DNA from 4 places in the Vibrio sp. R10-SF1-ISO8 genome. Region 4 is predicted to be linked to each of the others. Evidence: predicted binding sites of a transcription regulator. Region 4 holds the regulator's gene; each other region holds the start of a gene.
The links. Region 4 encodes MetJ, which represses methionine synthesis genes. Its sites were predicted from a motif close to TTAGACNTNTANANGTCTAA; they were not measured.
Positions count from the first base shown of each region.

Region 1: a site for MetJ is predicted at 4,015-4,034, ahead of metE (5-methyltetrahydropteroyltriglutamate--homocysteine S-methyltransferase). Genes of this name have one in related genera too.
Region 2: a site for MetJ is predicted at 3,808-3,827, ahead of metK (methionine adenosyltransferase). Genes of this name have one in related genera too.
Region 3: a site for MetJ is predicted at 3,052-3,071, ahead of metA (homoserine O-succinyltransferase MetA). Genes of this name have one in related genera too.

Region 1 is NZ_JCBDHL010000021.1:780,273-785,557, reverse strand. Features, by position in the region: gene AC6R00_RS21650 (BLUF domain-containing protein) at 51-470, shown strand; gene ohrR (transcriptional regulator OhrR) at 467-928, opposite strand; gene ohr (organic hydroperoxide reductase Ohr) at 1,040-1,462, shown strand; gene metE (5-methyltetrahydropteroyltriglutamate--homocysteine S-methyltransferase) at 1,533-3,818, opposite strand; gene metR (HTH-type transcriptional regulator MetR) at 4,100-5,011, shown strand; gene AC6R00_RS21625 (DUF4250 domain-containing protein) at 5,047-5,247, opposite strand.
Region 2 is NZ_JCBDHL010000006.1:51,417-56,701, forward strand. Features, by position in the region: gene rsmE (16S rRNA (uracil(1498)-N(3))-methyltransferase) at 1-39, opposite strand, end outside; gene AC6R00_RS02170 (endonuclease) at 157-858, opposite strand; gene AC6R00_RS02175 (SprT family zinc-dependent metalloprotease) at 936-1,433, opposite strand; gene AC6R00_RS02180 (DUF2189 domain-containing protein) at 1,503-2,300, opposite strand; gene metK (methionine adenosyltransferase) at 2,572-3,726, opposite strand; gene tkt (transketolase) at 4,046-5,285, shown strand, end outside.
Region 3 is NZ_JCBDHL010000005.1:63,628-68,912, reverse strand. Features, by position in the region: gene rlmF (23S rRNA (adenine(1618)-N(6))-methyltransferase RlmF) at 1-227, shown strand, start outside; gene AC6R00_RS01505 (hypothetical protein) at 255-440, shown strand; gene pilW (type IV pilus biogenesis/stability protein PilW) at 437-1,135, opposite strand; gene AC6R00_RS01495 (alpha/beta fold hydrolase) at 1,258-2,091, shown strand; gene metA (homoserine O-succinyltransferase MetA) at 2,088-3,029, opposite strand; gene AC6R00_RS01485 (AAA family ATPase) at 3,160-3,555, shown strand; gene AC6R00_RS01480 (DUF3859 domain-containing protein) at 3,531-3,968, shown strand; gene AC6R00_RS01475 (hypothetical protein) at 4,055-4,438, opposite strand; gene AC6R00_RS01470 (methyl-accepting chemotaxis protein) at 4,704-5,285, shown strand, end outside.
Region 4 is NZ_JCBDHL010000015.1:7,025-12,309, forward strand. Features, by position in the region: gene AC6R00_RS10965 (bifunctional aspartate kinase/homoserine dehydrogenase II) at 1-117, opposite strand, end outside; gene AC6R00_RS10970 (O-succinylhomoserine (thiol)-lyase) at 117-1,283, opposite strand; gene metJ (met regulon transcriptional regulator MetJ) at 1,503-1,820, shown strand; gene AC6R00_RS10980 (malic enzyme-like NAD(P)-binding protein) at 1,924-3,201, opposite strand; gene rpmE (50S ribosomal protein L31) at 3,458-3,676, opposite strand; gene priA (primosomal protein N') at 3,960-5,285, shown strand, end outside.

The DNA of each region.
Region 1 (5,285 bases), on a different contig from region 4:
TTTATAGATAAATTCGAAATTTGAACTCACGAAGATGGAAAGGAATCTCTATGTTTCTAACGAGACTGATCTATGCAAGCACGATTTCAGAAGGGTTTGATCTTACAACAGTTGAAAACATCATCCATGCTGCGAGAGAGAATAATCAATCACTTGATGTAACTGGGCTACTTTGCTTCGATCACCACTTTTTCCTTCAATGTTTAGAAGGGTCAAGAACGAACGTCAATCATATCTATCAACGGATTCTCAATGATAAGAGACACAACAATATTATTATGCTCGACTATCAAGAAATCAGTGCTCGAGAGTTCAGCAATTGGTCGATGGGCTACATCCCCTCTTCCAGCCTGACAGCTCCAATCAATCTAAGATATTCGGGTTCGAGTGAATTCAATCCTTACAAAATGTCTGGAGAGAGCGCTTATAAGCTGTTGCTTGAGCTCAAAGAATCTCTACCATCCGTTTAATGCTCGAGTGTTCCTATCACTTTTTCGCATAACTTCTTGAGCATGATTAGTTCATCGAGGTCGAGTTGAATCTTACATTTCATCTCAGCGGGGATGGCGAGTGCTTTAGCTTTAAGTAAACGACCCTCTTCACTGAGTTTTAACACCCTAACCCTTTCATCTAATTCACTTCTTCCTCTTAGGACAAAGCCTTTAGCTTCAAGCCGCTTCAATAAAGGGGTTAACGTGCCAGAATCGAGATGCAATCTTGCACCAATATCCTTGACGCTAATCCCATCACTTTCCCACAGTACCATCATGACAAGATATTGGGAGTAAGTGAGGTCTAGGGAGTCTAATAACGGGCGATAGGTTCGAATCACCGCATTGGAAGCGCTATAGAGCGGAAAACAAACCTGATTCTCTAACAATAAACTCTCTTCTTCAGTTAGCTGTTTCTTGCTATCGCAGTAACTCATTCCACCACCCTTTTAAATTAAATTGCGCACAATATACTTGCATTCAAACTTTGTTTCGATCTAACATTGCAAACAATTAGATTGTGCACAACTTAAAATAAGGATACAAACATGACTACACTATACAAAACTCAAGCAACAGCACTAGCAGGCAGAAATGGTTCGGTTAAATCAGACGATGGCTTACTTGAATTAGAGCTTGCTTATCCGAAAGAAATGGGTGGTACTGGCGCTGCTACCAACCCAGAACAACTATTTGCGGCAGGTTACTCAGCCTGTTTTTCAAATGCTATTTTGCATGTGGCCCGCGAAGGTAAAGTGGCTTTAAAAGAAGCACCAGTGACAGCAGAGGTTGGGATTGGTCCGAACGAACAAGGCGGTTTTGCGCTAACGGTAAGCCTTGCTGCATCAATCGACCTACCTCAAGAACAAGCACTTGAGCTCGTGCGAGTTGCGCACCAAGTGTGCCCTTACTCAAACGCTGTGCGCGGTAACATCGACGTAGAAGTCACGGTAAATGGCCAAGCAATCTAATTTGATTTAATTGGTATAGACGAAAATGCCGACCCAAAAGGGTCGGCATCTGTTGTTTTAAAGCTCAAATTTACGCTTGGTAGCTTTTGCGCAGTTCTTTTGCCGCTAATACCATATTGGCCAGTGACGCTTCTGTTTCTGCCCAGTTACGTGTTTTCAGTCCACAATCTGGGTTCACCCATAAGCGCTGCGCTGGAATCTTCTCTGCCGCTTTATTGAGTAGGCCTTCAATCCATTCTTTGGTTGGAATGTTTGGTGAGTGAATGTCATAGACACCTGGACCAATCTCATTTGGATAGTTGAAGTCTTCAAATGCCTTAAGCAGTTCCATGTTTGAACGCGATGTTTCTATTGTAATCACGTCAGCATCTAGCGCGGCGACAGACTCAATGATCTCATTGAATTCTGAGTAACACATGTGAGTGTGGATTTGAGTTTCTGGTTTGGCACTTGCCGCTGAAATCTTAAACGCGTCCACTGCCCATTCTAAGTACTCTTTATGGTCGCGCTTCTTAAGTGGTAAACCTTCACGAATCGCCGGCTCATCAATTTGGATGATGTTAATGCCCGCATCTTGTAAGTCTGATACTTCATCACGCAGTGCGAGTGCAAGTTGATCCGCGATTTGCTTGCGAGTGATATCCTCACGGGGGAATGTCCAACAAAGAATCGTCACAGGCCCTGTTAGCATGCCCTTCATCTGTTTCGAGGTTAAAGACTGCGCATAGGTAGACCATTCCACCGTCATCGGTTTTTCGCGTTCAATGTCAGCAACGACAATGGCAGGCTTAACGCAGCGAGATCCGTAGCTCTGCACCCAACCAAATTTTGTGGTTTGGAAACCCGCTAAGTTTTCTGCAAAGTATTCCACCATATCGTTACGTTCAGCTTCGCCGTGAACCAAGACATCCAGATCCAACGCTTCTTGGCGTTTAACCGCATCTGCAATATGGCCTTTTAGGGCTTGATCGTATTCCGTTTGTGACAACTTACCTGTGCGATAAGCGCTGCGTTGAACTCGAATCTCGCTCGTTTGCGGGAAAGAGCCAATGGTCGTGGTTGGAAACAGCGGCAGCCCCAATACTTCACTTTGGTGCGCGGCTCGCTCAGCATAGGGAGCACTACGCTCTGCCAAAGACTTAGTAATACTATTTAAACGCGCTTGAACTTGTGGCTTATTGACATGAGTTGCGGTTTTACGTGCTTGGATCGGCGCACTATAGGTGTCACAAGCAAGAATGGCTTCTTGGCTACCATCTAGCGCCTTACCCAGTAGCGCCACTTCCGTTACTTTCTGCTTAGCAAAAGCAAACCAGCTGCGCACTTCTTCCGTCAATACAGGTTCTAACTCTAGATCCACCGGACTGTGCAGTAGTGAACACGAGCTCGCCACCCATAACTTGTCACCGAGCTTATCTTTAAGCGGTTGCAGTAACGCTAGTTGAGCGCTCAAATCTGCACGCCACACGTTACGCCCATTCACTACACCAGCAGACAGCACCCAATGTTCAGGCAGTTTTTCGACAACAGCGTCTAGTTGTTCAGGCGCTGCCGACAAATCAATGTGTAAGCCATCTACAGCTAGCTCGACAACTTTATCAAGCGTGTCGCTAACTGAATCAAAATACGTGGTAAGCAGAACCTTCACATCACTGCGAATGACTTGATACGCCAATTTAAACGCGTCTTGCCAAGGCTTGTTCAGCTCAAGAGAGAGGATCGGTTCATCAATCTGTACCCACTCAACACCTTGTTTCGCTAGCTTCGCTAAGATTGCCTGATAAGCAGTTAACAGGCGAGGTAGCAAAGACAGGCGATCAAATCCCTCTTCTACTTCCTTACCAAGGTACAGATAAGTCAGAGGGCCAAGTAATACAGGTTTGACTTTATGACCAGCTTTAACCGCCTCGTTCACTTCTTCAAACAGTTGCGGCCAGCTCACTTCAAACGTGTCTTCCTGACTGAACTCCGGCACAATATAATGGTAGTTAGTGTTAAACCACTTCGTCATGTCTGAAGCCGCGTGACCGCTACAACCACATCCTGCCTGAGATTGACCACGTCCCACCTTGAATAAGGTATCAAGGTCTGGGAAACCTTCGCGATGTCGCTTTGGAACGTGCCCTAGTAGCAAGGTGGTAGTAAGCACATGATCATACCAAGCAAAATCACCTGCAGTCACAAACTCTAACCCAGCTTCAGATTGTGTATTCCAGTTTTTGTTGCGTAGCTCAGCGCCCACGGCTTTCAGCTCAGCTTGGTCGATTTCTCCACGCCAGTATTTCTCTAGCGCGAACTTGAGTTCGCGTTTTTCACCAATGCGAGGGTAACCTAGAATATGTGTTGTCGTAGTCATCTTTCCAATCCTTGTCATTCTTAATTTTGCAATTTATTCATTCAGTGCAGAACACCACGTAAGATGTCTGGATGGCTAAACTATCTCGTCTTAAACAGATTTGGACAACTTCCAAATATTCAACTTGTTTATTAGAAAATTTCATAATCGCAAAACACCTGTTTCAATAACTTAATCAACAAAAATAGTTAGCATGATAGACGTCTAGATGTTTACACCTCTATAAAAACAAGGTAGGTTATAAATATTCATGCTGTTCACACATCATCTGAGGGAAATTCATGATTGAGCTCAAGCATCTGAAAACATTGACTACTTTGCGTGATACTGGATCGCTAACCGCGACAGCAACCACACTGCATTTAACCCAGTCAGCCTTGTCACATCAGCTCAAAGATCTGGAAGCAAGAATTGGTGGACAGCTATTTTTGCGTAAAACTCGCCCAGTGAAGTTCACTTCCGAGGGGGAGATCTTTCTAAAATTGGCTGATGATGTGTTGCCTAAAATTGCCAAAGCAGAAAATGAAATTGCGAGCTTGAAAGAGGATGTGAACGGTCGATTGCACATGGCGATTGAATGCCACTCATGTTTCCAGTGGTTAATGCCTGCACTGAAAGAGTATCAGGTGGCTTGGCCTAGCGTCACACTAGATTTCTCATCTGGTTTTGGATTTGAACCTTTGCCTGCTCTAATGGCTGGAGAGCTTGATTTGGTTATCACTTCAGACATTCAGCCTCGTTCAGAAGTGCACTACGAACCTCTGTTTGATTTTGAAATGCGTTTGGTCACGTCAACCTCTCACCCTTTAGCAGACAAAGAGTGTATAGAACCGGAAGAGCTCACGGAGCAAACCATGCTTTCGTACCCAGTACAAAAGTCGCGACTCGATGTTGTAAAACACTTTCTGCAACCTGCAGGGATAGAGCCAGCAAAATGGAAACAAGCAGACAATACCCTAATGCTGATTCAGATGGTGTCTGCCGGACTTGGCGTGGCTGCATTGCCCAACTGGGCAATCAGTGAGTTTTCAAGGCAAGGCTTAATTACCAGCATTCCACTCGGTAGCGGTTTATGGCGCCGCCTATTTGCCGCAACACGCAACACAGATAAAAACAAACGCTATTTGCAGGCGTTTTTCAACACCGCGAGAGTTCAGTCTCAAAGCCACTTAGATGGAATAAAAACTGTCTAGGGAATCAAAAAAGAGGCTAAACGCCTCTTTTTGATTTATCGGTTATACGATTTGAACTGATTGGTTAAAGGGTCATATTGATAACCAAGTACATCAAGTTTACCAATCACCGCTTCAACATCCATCTCGTACATAGAGACTAACTCTTCAAAAGAATCACACTCTAAGCGCAACTTTTCATTCACGATTCCCAATAAAATTGCGCTATCTAAGCGTCCTACATTGCTGAGATCCATCACCGCCTCCTTTAACGCCATCGCTCTTACAAGCGTAG
Region 2 (5,285 bases), on a different contig from region 4:
AGAAATGGCTTCTGGGTGGTAAATTCGTGGGATTCGCATGGTGTCTCGATTTCCAACAAGAGATTTGAAGTTCTCTCTAACATGGATGCTTTAGGTTTAAAAAACAAGGGTTAGAAAGAGTTTCCAATTAATTACCAGAAACTCTTTTGAGCTAACTTATAACGCTTGGCAAGCTTGATACACAAATGGGTTGTGATTGCCTTGAATCTTGAAGATGCGTTGTTCACGCTCGCATTCCCAAAGGTCGACAGGGAACTGCTTATTCCATGCGTTCATTAACTGTGTTTGCTGCTTAGAGAGGCGAAAGCCATATTCTTGGCTCATGTACAGATAGGTACGGGCGATGGAACCCTTAGCGCGATCCGGTGGCATCACCTTGCGCTGCTTAAAATTGACCTGCATTTCACAGCGACCATAGCTTACGCCATCGACACCATGCCACTGACTGAAGTTGTAATTGGAACGGTCACCGTTAACTTCACCAATCGCAGGAGTCAGGTTATGTAAGTCAGCCTCCATCATACGGAAGGCTTTATCATTCTTGGTGCAGTTCTTACGTCCACCATTTTGCCAACATTGACGTTGGTGACCAAACTGCCAAGCCGGAACAACATGTTCCCATTCGATGCGTGATGCTCGTTTTTGCTGTTTACGTACCTGATAACCACACGATTCTAAGTCAGGTATTCCTTTGCGACCTTGCCATGAAATATTGCAGCCACAGTAAAAACTGGTTGGATGGTCAGCGTAAATCTTTACCGCTTCTTTTTTGGCTTTAGAGAAAGATGAAGGGGGCGCAGCAAGTACAGCAGTAGTGCACAACAAGCCGATAGCAGATAACCACAGAGATTTGTTCATGAATAAGTGTTAGAAAAGTAGTAATAACTACAGTTTAACACGCAAATCTAGCTATAAATTAATGATGCTTTACTTAATTATGACAGTTGCTTGCCGGTAAAGCTGAGTGGTTGTTGGCACTGCTGGCAACGGTAGCTTGCTTGATTGCGTAGCACTTTGTTGTGACGACGAATGGATAACGGATAAGTGCTACAGCCACAGTCGTACTCAAAGGTTTTCCCTTGTACTGATGTTGTTTCGAAGCTGTGGGTGGTGCGGGCTGGCACGTTAAATACGGCTTCCATGACCCCTTGCCACTCTTTACCATGTGGTCGAACGCGGCCATAGACTTGGTAGGTAATCAGATGAGCAACTTCATGAGGAATAACTTCCGCTAAAAATGCTTGCTGGTTCTCTGTGAACAAAACAGGGTTGAGGCGAATCTCATTCAGCTGTAAATAGGCTTTACCTGCCGCTTTGCCGCGTAGATTGAAGCTCAATTGCGGGAGAGGAAATGAGCGCTTAAATGTTTGTGATGCGGTCTGGATACAGTCAGCCATGACCTTATTTGCTCGGTATTCAAGTTCCAAATCCAACGCACACCCCAAATAAAACGCCTCTATAGTGAGAGGCGAATCATATACTGGTTCAGCGTAGAGCGCGACTTATGGGTGATGCTTTTTCTTGATCGTTTCGTGATAAGCATGCCAAGTACCATAACCAAGAATTGGCATGGTAAACAGCATTCCAATCCCGTAGGTCGCAAAGCCCACTAAAATACCGCCACAAATGAGGGCTGCCCACACAATCATGGCTGGAATATTCGATTTCACTGCATTGAAGCTTGAGAAGACCGCAGTCATCATATCAACTCGGCGCTCCATCATTAATGGAATGGAAAACGCGGAGATACTGAATACAACACATGCTAAGACAAAACCAACCAGTGACCCTATGACTAAGAAAGGCAGAAACTCTGTTAGCGGTGCGCCTTGGACGGATGGATATAGAGCGTGTAGAAGTGCTGCAATTCTCATCCAGAAGATCATGCATACCGCCAGTAACACGGCGAATGCCCATTGAGAAGAGGAGTTGCGACCAATCGCTTTCATTGAGTGAAGTAGGCTTGCACTATGGCCTTTTTCTCTTTCCCAGCTTGCGTCATAAAGACCAAGCGCCAAGAAAGGACCAATAAGCATATAGACAACGAGACTTGGCATCACGACTAAGTGAGTGCCCTGCCATTGGACAAGTAAAACAATACCTATTGCGGCGGCCATAAAGCACAAACCGTAAAAGGCGCTGATAAGTGGCATGCGGACAAAGTCATGCAGACCGAGTGACAACCAGTGGAACGGGGCAGAAATACTGACCTGATTACACGGAATCGTGCGGGCGTATTCTGAGTCTTTGACTTCTTTGTTCTTGTCATCGAAGTCGTGTGGATTCACCGTACGAGGCATATATCCTCCTTGATCGATTCTCTACCTACACTGTGCTCTTGAGCGACAGTGAACGAAACTCGATGCCCGGCTTGGCGACCTCTAATAATGTAAGCGGCGCATCAGTTAAACAGCTTACGAAACAAAGTCGATTTTCGATTTGTTCGTTAACATATTTTTAACTATTGACCGCATGGCAAAAAAATACAAATTTCTTGATGTTTTTTTGCGCATAAAAAAAGAACGTCTGGTAATCCAGACGTTCTCAATATTTTTATAGTGTAATCAAAGATTACTTCAGACCAGCGAACTCACGTAGAAGAGCGGCTTTATCTGTCGCTTCCCATGGGAACTCTTCGCGACCGAAGTGGCCGTATGCCGCAGTCTTCTTGTAGATAGGCTGAAGTAGGTTCAGCATCTCTTGTAGACCGTATGGGCGTAGGTCGAAGTTTTGACGTACAGCTTCAACGATAACGTCTTGCGATACTTTTTCAGTGCCGAAGGTTTCAACCATGATAGACGTTGGATCAGCAACACCGATTGCGTAAGAAAGTTGGATTTCACAACGATCCGCTAGGCCAGCAGCAACGATGTTTTTCGCAACGTAGCGTGCTGCGTATGCTGCAGAACGGTCTACTTTTGATGGATCTTTACCAGAGAAAGCACCACCACCGTGACGAGCTGCGCCGCCATAGGTATCAACGATGATCTTACGACCTGTTAGACCACAGTCACCCATAGGACCACCGATTACGAAACGGCCGGTTGGGTTAATGAAGAAGTTTGTCTCTTTGTTGATCCACTCAGAAGGCAGTACTGGTTTGATGATCTCTTCCATTACTGCTTCACGTAGGTCAGGAGTCGAGATTGAATCACAGTGCTGGGTAGAAAGAACAACTGCATCAATACCAACGATCTTACCTTGGTCGTACTGGAAAGTTACCTGAGACTTCGCGTCAGGACGTAACCATGGCAGTGTACCGTTTTTACGTACTTCAGCTTGCTTTTGAACAAGAAGGTGAGAGTAAGTAATCGGAGCTGGCATTAGGATGTCAGTTTCGTTAGTCGCGTAACCGAACATGATACCTTGGTCACCAGCGCCTTGCTCTTTAGGGTCAGCTTTATCAACACCTTGGTTAATGTCTGGAGACTGTTTGCCGATGGTGTTTAGAACTGCACAAGAGTCAGCATCGAAACCCATGTCAGAGTGAACGTAACCAATTTCACGAACAGTCTGGCGAGTTAGCTCTTCAATATCGACCCATGCTGATGTCGTGATTTCACCACCAACCATCACCATGCCGGTTTTTACGTAAGTTTCACACGCAACACGTGCTTTTGGGTCTTGCTCGATGATTGCGTCTAGAACTGCATCAGAGATTTGGTCTGCGATTTTATCTGGATGACCTTCTGAAACAGACTCAGAAGTAAACAGGTGCTTAGCCATGTGAGCTCCACTTTTAATTTTAGAGAGTGCTCCGTTATCAATCGTGGAACACTGATAAATAATCTTGATATCTGTAGGTGTATCTACATCTAGACGTCTATTCTAATTTTTATCGCTCGAATTACAAGCTCTTTTTCAAAACCTAACAAGACAATCGTTTGCTTTAATTGTGCGAAATATTAGTAACTTTTATCGATTTGCTGCGAAAGCTAGGAAATTTGTGAGCTTTTGACTTGGAAAACGATTGCAGTGCTGGTGGCGCTTTGAGAGAATTATCGCCCATTTTATTTCGATTCGCTTAATGCACTCAGGAGCTGACATGTCTTCTCGTCAACATCTCGCTAATGCAATCCGCGCTCTAAGCATGGATGGTGTTCAACAAGCTAACTCTGGTCACCCAGGCGCACCTATGGGTATGGCTGATATCGCTGAAGTTCTTTGGCGCTCACATCTAAACCATAACCCAACTAACCCAGAGTGGGCTGACCGCGACCGTTTCGTACTATCAAACGGCCACGGCTCAATGCTGATTTACTCGCTACTGCACCTAGCTGGTTACGAGCTGTCTATCGATGATCTGAAAAACTTCCGTCAACTGCACTCTAAGACACCAGGTCACCCAGAGTACGGTTACGCACCAGGTATCGAGACAACTACGGGTCCACTGGGTCAAGGTATCACTAACGCTGTTGGTATGGCGCTAGCTGAGAAGACACTTGCAGCACAGTTCAACAAAGAAGGCCACGACATCGTTGACCACTTCACTTATGCATTCATGGGTGACGGCTGTCTGATGGAAGGTATCTCTCACGAAGCATGTTCTTTAGCAGGCACCCTAGGTCTGGGTAAACTTATTGCCTTCTGGGATGATAACGGCATCTCTATCGACGGTGAAGTTGAAGGTTGGTTCTCTGACGACACTCCTAAGCGTTTTGAAGCGTACGGCTGGCACGTAATCCCAGCAGTAGACGGTCACGATCCAGAAGCGATCAATGCCGCTATCGTTGCAGCGAAAGCTGACCCACGCCCAACTCTAATCTGTACTAAAACGATTATCGGCTTTGGTTCTCCAAATAAATCTGGCTCACACGACTGTCACGGTGCACCACTAGGCGCTGAAGAAATTGCAGCTACACGTAAAGAACTAGGTTGGGAGCACGGTCCTTTTGAAATTCCTGCTGACGTATACGCAGAGTGGGATGCAAAAGAAGCTGGTGCAGCTAAAGAAGCAGCTTGGAATGCTAAGTTCGATGCTTATGCAACGGCATACCCAGCAGAAGCAGCAGAGCTTAAGCGTCGCCTAAACGGTGAACTACCAGCACAGTGGGAAGAGAAAGCAAACGCAATCATTGCTGACCTTCAAGCTAACCCAGCAAACATCGCATCACGCAAAGCGTCGCAAAATGCGCTAGAAGCGTTCGGTGCTATGCTACCAGAATTCCTAGGCGGCTCTGCTGACCTTGCGCCTTCTAACCTAACTATGTGGTCTGGTTCTAAGTCTGTGTCTGCTGAAGATGCGTCTGGTAACTACATCCACTACGGTGTACGTGAATTCGGTA
Region 3 (5,285 bases), on a different contig from region 4:
AAAACATGGCATTTGAAAGCCGTGATTTTGCACAGCAGGTACTTTGGTTTTCTACGCTTATCTCCAAAAAAGAGAATGTGCGATGGATGCGGAAAAACCTCGAAAAAGCGGGTGCTAAAGAGGTGAAAGTGGTTGAAATGAGCCAAGGGCAAAAAGTGAGCCGTTTTATCGCTTGGACATTCAAAACGGAAGTTGAACGCCAAAAGTGGCTAAAACTTAAGAGCTAATCTTGTCGAAAGCATTACGGAGGGTATATGGAGTTTGAAATTTATATGCCCTGTGAACCGATTTGGATCTGTGAAAGTTTTCTAGTCCTGTTTGCGCTTTTGTCTGTGTTGGGAATCGCTGCTTTTATTTACATTCTCTATAAAGAATATCTTAAGATTCAACGTGCATCACGAGTGAGAAGTCGTCGAAAAAAACACCACTCAAAGCGTTAGCTAAAGCTATCTAGTTTACGCTTGTACTCCTCTGCCACATTTGGGTTTCCCGCTCTTTGCTCTAGTTCGATCAACAATTTTAGCGACGGTTTATGCAGCCCAAACTTATGGTGGAATCGAACCAATCTCAACCTTGCATCTTCCAATGAACCAACTCTAATTTCCAATTCAGCCAGTGTTAGAGCTGAGCGAACTCTGTCGGGCTCAAAGTCTAAGGCGCGTTTGAAGTATCTGATAGCTTGCACGGTTTGTTGTGCTTTCATCGCGCACAGGGCTGCGTTTTCGTAACTGGTTGAGGTTAAATAGTAATTCTGTTGCTGGATCGCTTGATTAAAGTACCTGTCCGCAAGGGTGAACTCGCCTTGTTTACATAAAAATGTACCATAGTTGTTAAGCACATTTCCGTTATTTGGGTGACGCTTTAAGGCTTTTTTGTAGAAGGACTCGGCGGATTGAGTTTCTCCAACTTGTTCGTAATAGTGGGCAATAGAGAGTTGTGCTCGATAATAGTTTGGTGAGTGTTTCAAAGCTTGTTCTAAATTTTCTCGCGCTTTGCGCATGTCGCCTCTTTGCATGTAGCCGATACCGAGTTCAATGCGGGCTTCTGAACGTTGCTGGGCATCAGAATTTTGAATCTGGGTAGAGTTCATACAGCCAGTTAGCAATAGGGTTGAAATTAGAATGATTAATCTCATAGGAATACATAAGTTCTAAGACGAGATTGAATGTATATCTCAACTCATCCGGTCTGATTAGCGAGATGAGAAAAGTATGCGACATGTTTTGCAGATAACCGTGTAATCAACTGAGGTGAAGAGTGAGAAACAAAGCGGCAGTTCTAACAACTATTATAAGTTTTTTCATTGGCTTAGCAGTCAAACCTTCGTCTGCAATTGAGTTAAATGCAGAGGTTGAGCAAACAAAAGATGGCCTTGCTTTTGTCAGAATAGCTAACCCAACTGCGAGTCATAGGGTGGTGTTTATTCATGGCTCTCCAGGTAGCCATACCGCGTATGCAGACTACCTCGCCAACGAATCACTGCAGGAGCAAGCAGAGCTGATTTCTGTTGATCGCTTAGGCTATGGAGCATCAAAACCGGAATTAGTCTCTAGCCTTGATCAACAGGCGCAAGCCATTGGTGAACTGCTAGCCAGTGATAAATCTAATATAATGGTTGGACATTCGCTCGGAGCGCCTATCGCTTTGGCACTTGCACTTCAGCAGCCGGATAGGGTCGATGGGATGGTTTTGGTCGCGCCCGCTTTTGACCCTAAGCTCGAAGAACCTAAGTGGTACAACATAATTGCTGATACGTGGCTTATCAATTGGGCACTGTCTAATGATTGGCAGACGTCTAATGGAGAGATGATGCCACTGGCTGAAGAGTTGAGTGAATTGAATGGTAAAGATTGGCGCGTATTGGATACGCTTCCGGTGACGATCATTCATGGCAAAGAGGATACCATCGCAGATCCTGACAACTCGGTATTTGCGATTCAAAAACTAACCGGCACATCAAAGCAGTTGATTGAAGTAGAAAAAGAGGGCCATTTTATTCTTTGGCAAAATGTCCCTCTAATCTCTGAGCAGATCCAACAACTGTTATTTGAAACTCAGCAAGTGAGTAAGTACAAAGCTCAACGACCCTAATCGTCTTTAGTAAAATTGGCTTCGCTGAAGTGATCCAAGTCGTAAGGTGTTTGTTGGTAAACGCAGTAATTTAGCCAGTTGGAAAACAGCAAGTGTCCGTGGCTTCTCCAGCTTGCGGTTGGTTTATTATCTGGGTTGTTATTCGGGTAGTAATTAACTGGAATAACTGGCTCCATACCTTCACCTAAGTCACGAATGTACTCATTGTGCAGGGTGTGAGAATCGTACTCAGGGTGACCTGTGACAAATACGTTTCGCTTATCTTTGGTGGCTGCCAGATAAACACCTGCGACGTCTGATGTTGCAAGAATATCTAAGTCAGTATGTTCGGCAAGGAACTCTGGAGAGAAATCAGCGTAGCGGGAGTGTGGCGCTAAGAAGGTGTCATCAAAACCACGCAACACAGGGTGATAAGGCTGGTGGATCTTATGGTGGTATACCCCAGATAGCTTATCCTTACGAGTACGTTTAGGCAGATCGTAGAGTAGCTTCAAGCCTGCTTGGGCAGCCCAACAAACATAGAGCGTTGAAGTGACATGTTCTTTCGCCCAACTCATGATGGTTTGCAAGTGTTCCCAGTAGATCACATCTTCAAATTGAACCAGGCCTAATGGCGCACCAGTGATGATGAGTCCATCAAAGTTACGTCCTTTGACCATTTCAAATTGGCGATAGAAGTTATCTAAGTGCTCTGTCGGCGTGTTTTTGCTTGGCCTATCATCGATGCGTAGTAGCTCAATATCCACCTGTAGCGGGCTGTTTGATAGCAAGCGAAGGAACTGGGTTTCCGTCTCAATTTTCTTAGGCATAAGATTGAGGATCAGCACCTTAAGCGGACGAATTTCCTGTGTTGACGCACGAGACTCGGGCATGATGAAAATGTTCTCGGTACGTAATACGTCAGATGCGGGTAATCGATCGGGGATCTTAATTGGCACAGCTTACTCCCTAAGCGTATTTATGGACGTCTATACTTCTAAACTTAACCCAATCAGAATGAGATGTCGATAGCCAATTTGGTCCAATTTATATTAATATTCGTGCGTGAACTCACTAGTTAAATTCACTATGACCTTAAAACTCACCTTGATTCGAGGCTTGCCCGGATCAGGTAAAAGCACATTGGCAAAGACAATCGATGCCAAACACTATGAAGCTGATATGTATTTTATCAACGACTGTGGCGAATATGTCTATCAGCCGCAGCAAATCGCACATGCTCATCGGTGGTGTCAACAGATGACTGAGCAAGCCTTGCTCAACGGCGACAGTGTCGTTGTTTCAAACACGTTTGTTCAACGCTGGGAAATTGTTCCTTACCTGAAGCTGGCTAAGCGCGTTAAAGCCCAATTTGAAGTAGTCGAATGTCATAACAATTATGGCAACATTCATGGCGTTGCGCCTAATACGATAAAATCTATGAAAAAACGGTGGCAAGAATGGCAAAGCGTTCCCCAGTTGTAGAGATGACTTCTTACGGGATTTACAAAGAGTGGGATTCTAAATCTAAACACTTGCCTAAGATTCAAGAGTTCACGACCAAAGTCCCCGCCGATGAAGAAATTGAATTTGGTTTCATCGTCAATATAAAGAAAGCCAAAGGTGAAGTGATAGAGTTTTGTATCGTTCACCCAGGAGTGAAAGGTAAAAAAGGACAAACTTTAGAACCATTTTGTGGCGACTTGCATGTCGGAAGTAATGACTGGGATTTTTATCTGGGTGACACTATTCAGTTACTTGATCCAGTTGACGGGTTTGAATCAAACATTGGCAAGTGGCGCATGACTATCACGTTGAATGATAAGGTGATTGCTGAAAAAACGTTTGACGTGTACGCGCGTGATGAAGGTGAGTTTTGGAAAAAGCGCGGTTTTTAGTGGTTTGTCGAAGGAAAACATTGGGTATCTAAGGGCGCACAGTGTATATAAACCTGTTCGGCGCCCCTGAGTCATAGCTTGTTAACTCAAATACTAGAGAAGTCATACCCAGCAGCAAGCAACAAGCCGCGTTCATGTTTAATGAGTTGAGCGCGGTCTTCAATCAGTTCATGCAACGCTTGGCGCGGCTTACATGCCAGAGTTCTAAAATCTTCGAAAGACTGCGACGCTTCAATTTCAGCAAACATTTTGCTGATCACGTTTCTAGCTTCACATGGGTTGTTTTCAGTTTTGAAGTATTCTACACCTCGCGCAGCTTCACGAATTTCCGCCAGTAGCTCAATTGGGCTTGATTCCTGCGCCACAGACAAATAGTTATCTAGCACTCGCTTGGCAAACAGTAGCTCTTGTAATGGTATGTCACGACCACTTTCAATCAGTGCCGGACTAAGAATGTTATTTGAGCTCATCGACTATCCTTGGTTCAAATGTATCAATTGCCTAAGCAGTCTAAATTATCATCGCGCGAAAGGGAACAATCTAATTTGCCCAGACTGTAAGGGAGTGCCGATGTTTTTCCTTAGTAATTCGTATCTTGCGCATCTTGTAGATTACTGAAGCTCGACAAGTGGTCAAAGCAGCGCCAATAAACAGTGATATTCGATAATTTATATCTGAGTGATGACTATAATTACAGCACTATAAGTAAGTGTATTGCCCAAGGAAGGTTAATTTATGTTGTTTTTTAAAAATAACGAACCAACCCAGACATCTAACCATTCTGATCATGTCTATGCTGCAATCAAAAAACATGTTGCTTGGATAGAGTTTAGTCCTGAGGGGGTCATTCAAGATGCGAGTAGACTGTTTTTAAGTGTTGTTGGGTACTCGTTAGAAGAAGTAAAAGGAAAGCACCATCGGATTTTTTGTTCTGACGGTTATATTAGCTCTGCGGCCTATCAGAGTTTTTGGCGTGACTTGGCCAAGGGAGTGACCAAAGAGGGGACATTTGAGAGAAAGAACAAGCAGGGTGAAACCATTGTTCTCGAGGCGACGTATTTTCCTATCTACGATTCCGAAGGTAAGGTGTCTAGCGTGGCGAAGATTGCTTCAGACATCACTGAGATGTTCTATAAAAACCAAAAAAATGATGCACTGTTTTCTGCATTGGATAAGTCGCAAGCTATTATTGAGTTTGATCCCAAGGGCACCGTCATTGCAGCCAATCCCAATTTCTTGAGCACGCTCGGATACAGCTCTTCTCAAGTGGTTGGGCAGCACCACCGAATGTTCTGCTTTGACGAGTTTTACAAGGAC
Region 4 (5,285 bases):
AACAATCAGATCTTCTGATTGTGAATATTCTTTTAAGATACCGACGACGCGGCGGTAGCATTCAGGATCGGCTAGGCTGCTTCCGCCAAACTTATGGAGTTGAGGTTGAGTAGACATTAGAAGGCTTCCTTAGCTTTTGCGAAAGCTTGTTCAAGGTCAGCAATTAAATCTTCTGCATCTTCAAGCCCAACCGACAGGCGCAGCAGTTGTTGAGAAACGCCAGCCTCTGCAAGTGCTTCTTCTCCCATTGCTCGGTGCGTCATTGACGCTGGGTGACAGATTAGGCTCTCTACACCGCCAAGAGATTCTGCAAGGGAAAACAGTTCTAGTTCACCAACAAAGAATTTAAGTTGTTCAAAGCTACCTGCGAATTCAAAGCTGAGCATAGACCCAAAGCCAGTTTGCTGCTTTTTAGCAATCTCATGGCCTGGGTGTTCAGGTAGGCTAGGGTGATAGATATTACCGACTAAATCTTGGGTCTGTAAGAAGCCTAAAATTTGTCGAGAGCTTTCTTCATGTACCTTCATTCGCGCCCCCAGAGTTCGGATGCCGCGTAATGTCATATAGCTATCAAATGGTGTGCCTGTCGCACCAATACAGTTACCCCACCAAGCGAGCTCTTCCGCGTGTTCTTCTGTTTTGGTAATGACAACACCACCAATAACATCAGAGTGACCATTGATATACTTAGTGGTTGAGTGAATAACAAAGTCGGCGCCAAGGTCTAAAGGCTTTTGGAACACGGGTGTCAAAAAGGTATTGTCGACAGCCACTAGAGCGCCAACTTGTTTGGCTTTCTCACATACGTCTGCGATGTCGACGACACGAACTAGCGGGTTAGATGGTGTTTCCAATAGGATCAGTTTAGGCTTTTTAGCTAGGGCTTCAGCAAAGGCTTGCTCGTTAGATTGATCAACAAATAGAACTTTGAAATCACCTTTATTTGCACGGGTATTGAATAGACGGTAAGTACCACCGTAGCAATCGTGAGGTGCGATGATAAGGTCATCTGGGCCAAGGAAAGCGGATACCCATAGATTCAGCGCTGAAGTACCACAATTGGTCACGACCGCGCCTTTACCTGACTCAAGTTCAAATAGAGCAGTTTCGAGTAGCCCGCGGTTTGGGTTGCCTGAGCGGGTGTAATCGTACTTTGGTACATCACCAAAGGCTGGGAAGCCATAATTCGTCGAGAGGTAAATAGGTGGAACAACTGCGTGATGTTGAGTGTCGGACTCGATACCAGTACGTACCGCGATTGTGGCTGGTTTGCGGGTGCTCATAAGTGTTTCCTTTCGAACTTTAGTGACTTCTATTTGGGAATACGCTATACCTTTATCTTGTTAGATATATGTTATTCCAATCCCATGCCTTTCCACTTTACTTATCATTTTTGTGGACGTCAACACTTCTAGACGTCTATATGTCTTTGCTTGTGGCTATAAATACCGCTAAAATTAGGGATTCTATTTTCAACCATAATAAATAACGAAAGGTGCGCAATGGCAGATTGGAATGGCGAATACATTAGCCCATATGCTGAGCATGGAAAGAAAAGCGAACAAGTAAAGAAGATTACAGTTTCTATTCCATTGAAAGTATTAAAGGTTTTGACTGATGAGCGTACTCGCCGCCAGATTAATAACCTGCGCCACGCAACAAACAGCGAGCTATTGTGTGAAGCTTTTTTGCATGCATATACCGGGCAGCCACTGCCGACTGATGAAGATTTACGTAAAGACCGCCCAGACGATCTCCCTGCTGAAGTGAAAAAACTGATGACAGAGATGGGAATTGAGTTCGAATCTTTCGACGAATAATAAAAATAGTCGCACCTAATTTTCGCACGCTGACGAAATTGAATTAAAAAAACCGCTGTCTTAACAGCGGTTTTTTCGTTCTCGAAGAGACTATTTAGCCAATTTACTCGGCCATATAATTTTCTGGCATTTCAATGCGAGCAACACCTGAGTCAACAGCGGCCTGAGCAACGGCTTTAGCAACACGAGGCAATAGTCGTGGATCCATTGGTTTTGGAATGATGTAACCAGGACCAAATGACAGTGCATCAACGCCAGCAGCTGCTAGGACTTCGGCTGGTACTTCTTCTTTCGCTAGTTGGCGAATAGCGTCTACCGCTGCCAGTTTCATCTCATCGTTGATTTCACTTGCGCGTACGTCTAATGCACCGCGGAAGATGAATGGGAAACACAGCACGTTGTTTACTTGGTTAGGGTAATCACTACGACCAGTACCCATGATCAGATCGTTACGTACTTCGTGAGCAAGTTCAGGTTTGATCTCTGGATCTGGGTTAGAACACGCAAAGACCACAGGTTTGTCTGCCATCAACTGAAGAGCTTCTGGTGAGAGTAGGTTAGGGCCTGATACACCAAGGAACAGGTCAGCACCTTCGATAACGTCTTCTAGTGTGCGCTTATCTGTGTTGTTGGCGAATAGTTGTTTGTATTCGTTAAGATCGTCACGACGAGTGTGGATAACACCTTTACGGTCAAGCATGTAGATTTTCTCACGCATCGCGCCACACTTAATCAGTAGCTCCATACATGCTACTGCTGCTGCACCTGCACCGAGACACACAATCGTTGTGTCTTCTAACTTCTTCCCTTGAAGTTCAATGGCATTAAGCATACCTGCTGCGGTAACAATCGCCGTACCGTGCTGGTCATCGTGGAAAACAGGTACATCACAACGCTCAATCAACTGCTTTTCGATTTCGAAACAGTCTGGCGCTTTGATGTCTTCTAAGTTAATACCACCAAAAGTATCGGCGATGTTAGCAACGGTATCGACAAACTCTTCGATAGTACGGTGCTTTACTTCAATATCAATTGAATCTAAACCCGCAAAGCGTTTGAAAAGCAGTGATTTACCTTCCATTACAGGTTTAGATGCAAGAGGACCTAAGTTGCCAAGACCAAGAATCGCCGTACCATTTGAGATAACAGCAACCATGTTGCCTTTTGATGTGTACTTGTAGACGTTGTCAGCGTTTTGTGCGATTTCACGTACAGGCTCTGCCACACCAGGACTATAGGCTAGAGCAAGATCTTTTGCCGTTTCTGCTGGTGTGGTCAGTGCGACTGCAATTTTACCTGGAGTTGGGTAAGCATGATAATCCAAAGCTTGCTGACGAAACTGTTCTTCTGGGGATACTTCTTGGCGATTGTCGTCTGACATAGGTGTAGGTACTCATTAATAATTATATGGAATGGGGAAATCCATTCTAGAGTAACTAAGTCAAGCTGCCTAGGTCAGAATGCGAGCCGAAGCAATAAAAAGTAGTAAATGACTGGAGATAAGACCAGATGAACAGAGATATGGCTAGCGAATATTAAAATTAATAATAGATTACTCTGCAAAATGGATATTGCGTGAGTGACAGATAACAAAAAAGGACGCCTGAGCGTCCTTTTTAGATTCGGCTAAGAAGAAATTACTTCTTGCTTGATAGAGCACCGAAACGCTTGTTGAAGCGATCAACACGGCCGCCTGTATCAACGATACGTTGCTTACCAGTGTAGAATGGGTGACATTTGTCACATACGTCTAGGTGGATAGACTCTTTAGCTAGAGTTGAGTTGAACTCAAAAGAGTTACCGCAAGAACAAGTCGCTTTTACTGCTTTGTATTCTGGGTGGATACCAGCTTTCATGGGAGAACCTCTAAATATAGGCCGTGTCGCTATCCGATTCTAAGCCGGACACCACACGTAGTTAATAAAAAACCTTTTCGGATACCGCTGCTGTAAAGCTAGCCATATCACTAAGGCGCGATATAGTAATGAATACCTGACTTAGGATCAACCAGTTTAGATCCGAAATCGCTACTTTTTTAGCCTAAGTTATTCTTCAGGCTTGAATTGCGCTCTCTTTCCACTGCTAGGCTTTTCCCTTAGACTAACTCACGTAACCTTTCATTTAGCTGTATAGCCTATTATGCGACCAACAATTGCGCGCGTGGCATTGCCTGTGCCTCTCGATAAACAGTTTGATTATCAGATTCCCAACCACCTATTTCCTATCATTGGTGGGCGTGTCTCTGTCCCTTTTGGTCGTCAAACTCTGGTTGGCATTGTCACTGCGCTGGTGAATGAGTCAGAGTTCAGCCTAGATAAGCTTAAGCCGATCAAGCTCGTGTTGGATAGCCAGCCTGTGTGGCCAGAAAAGCTCTACTCCTTGCTATTTTGGTGCAGTCAGTTTTATCAGTATCCGCTTGGTGACACTTTGTTTAATGCCATGCCGAGTGCGCTGAGAAAAGGTAAAGACGCCGATTTCGCGACGCTGGTGGAATGGCAGCTCACCGCAAGTGGTCGAGACCAACTGATGATAGGTTTCGGCCGCGCGGTTAAACAAGCCAAAGTGATGCATATGCTGGAGTCAGGCTCGATTTCGCATCAACGTTTTGTCGATGAAGAGATCAGTTCATCTGTACTAAAGACCTTGGCAGAAAAAGGCTGGATTGAATCGATAGAGAAAAGACCAGTGATTCGTGAGTGGAAACACGACGTTGAAGCTGATGTCGATAAGCCAAAGCTAAACTCTGAGCAGGCAGTGGCGATTGCGACGGTTAATAGCAATGAAGGTTTCGCTTGTTACCTGCTAGAAGGGGTAACGGGTTCTGGTAAAACGGAAGTGTACCTCAACCTGATTAAACCTGCGCTTGAGCAAGGCAAACAAGCGTTAGTTCTTGTGCCTGAAATAGGTTTAACGCCGCAAACCATTAACCGATTTAGGAAACGCTTTAATGTTCCGGTTGAGGTAGTGCACTCGGGTTTAAATGATACAGAGCGACTTAATGCTTGGCTTAGTGCGCGTGATAACGCCGCTGGCATTGTGATTGGTACTCGCTCTGCACTGCTCACGCCTTTTGCCAATCTTGGCATTATTATCGTTGATGAAGAGCATGATGCTTCGTACAAGCAGCAGGATAGTCTGCGCTACCATGCGCGTGATGTGGCGGTGATGCGTGCTAACAAAGAGCAGATCCCAATTGTGCTTGGCTCAGCCACGCCAGCTTTAGAAACTCTACATAACGCCTTAAGTGGCAAGTACCATCATCTAGTGCTTTCTTCTCGTGCGGGAGCGGCGACGCCAACAACCAACAAAGTGCTAGATGTTAAAGGGCTATACCTAGAGAGTGGTCTTTCTGCGCCACTCATCGCCGAAATGCGTCGCCATTTAAAGGCAGGCAACCAAGTGATGCTGTTTTTAAACCGACGCGGTTTTTCTCCGGCATTGATGTGTCATGAATGCGGCTGGATT